DNA from 2 places in the Paenibacillus sp. YSY-4.3 genome. Region 1 is predicted to be linked to the other one. Evidence: riboswitches for the same ligand, from Rfam matches in the RefSeq annotation. Region 1 holds a riboswitch; the other holds the start of a gene.
What was found. Region 1 has a riboswitch for cyclic di-AMP ahead of ACYUJT_RS09700 (APC family permease). Riboswitches for the same ligand answer to the same signal wherever they lie in the genome.
Positions count from the first base shown of each region.

Region 2: linked by a shared signal. The riboswitch ahead of ACYUJT_RS20260 (3D domain-containing protein) and the one ahead of ACYUJT_RS09700 (APC family permease) in region 1 are both predicted to bind cyclic di-AMP.

Region 1 covers NZ_BAABMC010000002.1:675,456-677,658, forward strand. Annotated here, with positions in the region: gene ACYUJT_RS09700 (APC family permease) at 1-911, opposite strand, end outside; cyclic di-AMP (ydaO/yuaA leader) riboswitch at 1,079-1,246, opposite strand; gene ACYUJT_RS09705 (hypothetical protein) at 1,629-1,826, shown strand.
Region 2 covers NZ_BAABMC010000007.1:127,515-129,717, forward strand. Annotated here, with positions in the region: gene ACYUJT_RS20255 (polysaccharide deacetylase family protein) at 1-405, shown strand, start outside; gene ACYUJT_RS20260 (3D domain-containing protein) at 504-1,181, opposite strand; cyclic di-AMP (ydaO/yuaA leader) riboswitch at 1,184-1,365, opposite strand; gene ACYUJT_RS20265 (amino acid ABC transporter ATP-binding protein) at 1,531-2,203, opposite strand, start outside.

The DNA.
Region 1 (2,203 bases):
GTCGTGCCTTGGATAAAATAGTACACGGCATTTCTGCCGAAGGTATGCTCGGCGATTTGCGAGACCACCGTCTTCTCCGGGGAAGGCACAATCCCGTAATAATAAGCCAGAAATACAATGCCCGAGAACAGGATCGCAAGCAAGATGCCCATCGCCATCAACGTCTTGGCTGCATTATTCGGCGCGGGATTCTTGAAGTTCGGAATCGCATTGGAGATCGCCTCCACCCCGGTCAAAGCCGAGCTTCCCGAGGCAAAAGCCCGTAACACCAAGAATAGCGTCATCCCCGCCACTGGCGTACCGACCGGTACATGTAAACTTGGCGAGACATGGCCCATCGCAATATCGTAAAGCCCTACGGCAATCAGAATGAATAAAGCGACAACGAATAAATACACAGGATAAGCTAGAATCGTCGCGGATTCAGTAATACCCCGCAAATTCAGCAAGGTCAGGAGAATGACAAAAATGACTGCGATGATGACTTTATGCTCGTGGAAGCTCGGAATGGCCGACGTGATCGCATCCGTACCCGCAGACACGCTGACGGCAACGGTTAGAATATAGTCGACCAGCAAGGAGCCTCCCGCAACCAGGCCGGGGAAAATCCCCAGGTTCTGCTTGGAAACCACATAAGCTCCCCCGCCTTGCGGGTAAGCAAAAATAATCTGCCGATAGGATAAAATAAGAGCGGTCAATAATACCAATACGCCGATCCCAATCGGAATCGAATACCAAAACGCCGCTGTGCTGACGGTCACCAGCACGAGCAAAATTTGCTCCGGCCCATAAGCCACGGACGATAAAGCATCGGAAGAAAGAATGGCCAGCGCCTTCTTCTTATTCAGCTTTTGCTCCCCTAATTCCGTCGATTTCAACGGCCGCCCAATCAACAGTCTTTTTACAGTCATCCTAATTTCCACCACCAGTTTGAGATATGGGACATTTTGTATCGTACCCTCTTGGTTTAACCATTATCCGTACAAACCGGCAATCCCTGTGACTCCATTAGCGCAAAAAAAGCCGCAGGAAAGTTGGCCTTTCCCGCGGCAGCTCAAAAAAACGTGGGCACGCGACAAATTCCTCTTTCGTAACGCTTACGAGGTTAGCTGACGGATTCGGGCCTGAAAGTAGCCCTACACTTGATATTACCTAGTTCAAATCAAGCGATTCACCCCTGGGACGGATACAAGCTCATCCCTTTGGTTCCCCCGTTCCTGACTGCAGAATTCAGCGATAAAGGATTATTCATTTCATAAACCAGTTCGTCATGAATGAAATCTTACTCCCAAAAAAAGTATCTGTAAACAAATAAAGAATTCGGATTTGACGCAAAAATAACCCCTTCTGTGCCAAGAGTACGCTTACATTACCCGCGCTCTTTGACTGGCTCGTTTTTTTTCTGCGTTTCGCATCGTGAGGTAGATTTCACGTAGACTAGGAGGAAGGAAGCTTACACACGGGTCTAAAGTATACCCCCAAAACCCTGAACCCGATTCATAAATGGGCCTATCAACCGTAGGAGAAAATGCCAAAACATAATAAACGATGCCAAGATCAGCACATCTCACTCTGAATTCAATGACGGCAAGAAATCGGTGCTGCTTATTTTCTCAACTGAAGAAGACATGGTGACGATTACCAAGCTGTACAAGGAGTATTTCAAAACGCAAAACTTGGATGATTCCGGTCAGACCATTGACGATAAGAACATTATTATTCAAGGCGATAATCCCGATAAAAATGAAAGCTGGTCCATGATTGGCGGACGATTGTCCTCGAGTGAAGGGGTCATTGAGCTAAACGTGACATGGACGGAATTGTAGGACGGTAAGTCAGATTAAAGGGGTCTATCAAGATTTTTGTGTAAACTCATTTCAAGTAATCTCCCGAGGGGGATTAGCCTGCTTAACGTAAATGGTTACCGATGCGTTCCGGGAAAAAGACGGAGAACTCCAGCGCATCTGTCCCCAGTTTTGGACTCGACCTAGTAATCGTCGTACGACGAGAAACCTAGTATTCAAGCAGTCAGTAATACGACGATGACTTTGGAAGAGGCTACGCTAACGGTTGTCATTGTGCTTAATCGTCCCTAAAAAAAGGGGGGGCTTTTCTAACGTTTGTATGAGCGCTTATTTGGACGAAATTGCCCCTCTGCCTACGAAAAAACGGAAATAGGCTCGCTGGCAACCGTTACATTTTG
Region 2 (2,203 bases), on a different contig from region 1:
CACCCTTTGTTTAAGAAGAAATCCGTCCAAGAATTCAAAAGTGAAATTGAGCGAACTGAGAAAGTGATCGAACGGATTATCGGCTATAAGCCTCGCTTCATTCGTCCGCCCTACGGAGAAATTAATGAGGATCAACTCAAATGGGCCAAGCAGCAAGGCTACAAAATCATTAACTGGAACGTCGATTCTCTCGATTGGAAAGCGCTCAGCAAAGAAAAGGTAAAACGTAACGTGCTCAGCGCCGTCGGGCCGGGATCGATTGTGCTGCAGCATGCCGGCGGCGGTACGGGTTCCAATTTGACGGGAACCATCGAAGCCCTGCCCGATATCATCAAGGTGCTGCGGAACCGTGGCTACCGCTTTGTAACGATCCCCGAGCTGCTATCTTATAAGAAAGCTTTGTAAGCGGACATTGCTTGCAATGCAAAAAAGGACTTCCATGCGGATCTCGCAGTGGAACGTCCTTTTTAAGATAAATAGTTTAAATCGTGACCAGGCTGATATTAATCCAAAATATAGAGCGTGACATCCTGAAAACCGAACTCGTTAACCTTCTGCGGGCTCGCCGGAATGAATATATCAATCCGGTCGCCTTTGATTGCGCTGCCCTGATCGGTTGCCGTGGCGACGAATGCATTTTTCGGCAAATCGGAATGGCTGTGTCCAGTGACTAGCACTTTCGTGCCCATCGGAATGACATTTGGATCAACAGCGATCGTTCCGAGCTTCAAAGGATTGCCGTAGTAATCGACGGCGCCCCATTTCCCATTTTCACTGGCTGCTGCGGAGTAAGCCGTAGCTTTGACTTTTTTCGTAGATTTGTAGTTAAACGATTTGCCCCAAGCCTGCACTACCCGGTCCGCAGAAAATACCTTAAGCGTGGACAATGTTTGGATTTCGCTGCCCGAAGCAGAAAGCGCCTGCATGTTTTGACCTGGAATCGTAATTTTCAAGCCCTCGTAAATATTCGTTGCTTCTATGCTTGGATTAGCTTGCATAAGCTTGTCCAAATTGACTCCGTACTGCTTGGCGAGAAAATAGAAGGTATCTCCACTCTTTGCCGTATGTACTGAATCCGCATATGCTGGCACGGCATGCAGTGCTCCCAACAACCCTGCTGCAATCACCGCAGTCTTAATCCCCATCCCCAATTTATGAAGACCTTTACGCTGTTTAAACATGATGCTCCTCCTTTAACTTTGCCTGCGGAGTTAGTTGTCGGATTCGGAAAAAAGGATAGCTCCCGGCGCCGGATTATGTAGCGCTTCACCCCGAGACAAGCCAAGCTGTTACCTTTGCATTTGCATCGCTTGTCATAAATCGTCCCCCGCACCTGCCTTAGCAGTGTTTCGGCCGTTATGAATATATCACAACTTTGTAACCTATGGGCCATGCAAATGTTACCAATGGTATAAAAACCAACATTTATCAAGGAAATACAATGACGGAAACCATGACAAAAAATTTAATTTTTACCCGCCAACGCAAAAAGGCATGACCAGTCGGTCATGCCTTTGCCAATCTATCTAATTACAAAACTTTGCTTAAGAAATCCTGAGTCCGCTGATTCCGCGGCGAACCGAACACCTGCTGCGGGGTGCCCTGCTCGATGATAACGCCTTGATCCATAAACAAGATGCGGTCGCCCACCTCGCGGGCGAAGCCCATTTCATGCGTAACGATTACCATCGTCATACCGCCCGTCGCCAGCTCCTTCATGACTTCAAGCACCTCGCCCACCATCTCGGGGTCAAGTGCGGAAGTTGGCTCGTCAAACAGCATCACATGCGGCTCCATCGCCAGGGCGCGGGCTATGGCAATGCGCTGTTTCTGGCCCCCCGACAATTGGGACGGATAAGCCTTGCTCTTGTCTTCCAGTCCAACCTTGCGCAATAGTAAAAGCGCAAATTTTTCTGCGTCCTGCTTGGTCTGCTTTTTTACCTGGACTGGAGCCATCATGACGTTCTCAAGCACCGTCTTATGAGGAAACAGATTAAAATGCTGAAACACCATCCCCATCTTCTCGCGGGTTTTGTTAATATTATGACTCTTGCCGGTAATAAGCTCTCCCTCGAAATAGATTTCACCGCTGGACGGCTCCTCCAACCGGTTCAAGCAGCGCAGGAACGTGCTTTTTCCAGATCCGCTCGGCCCGATGACGACGACGACCTCGCCGCGGTTGATTTTCAGGTCAATGCCTTTT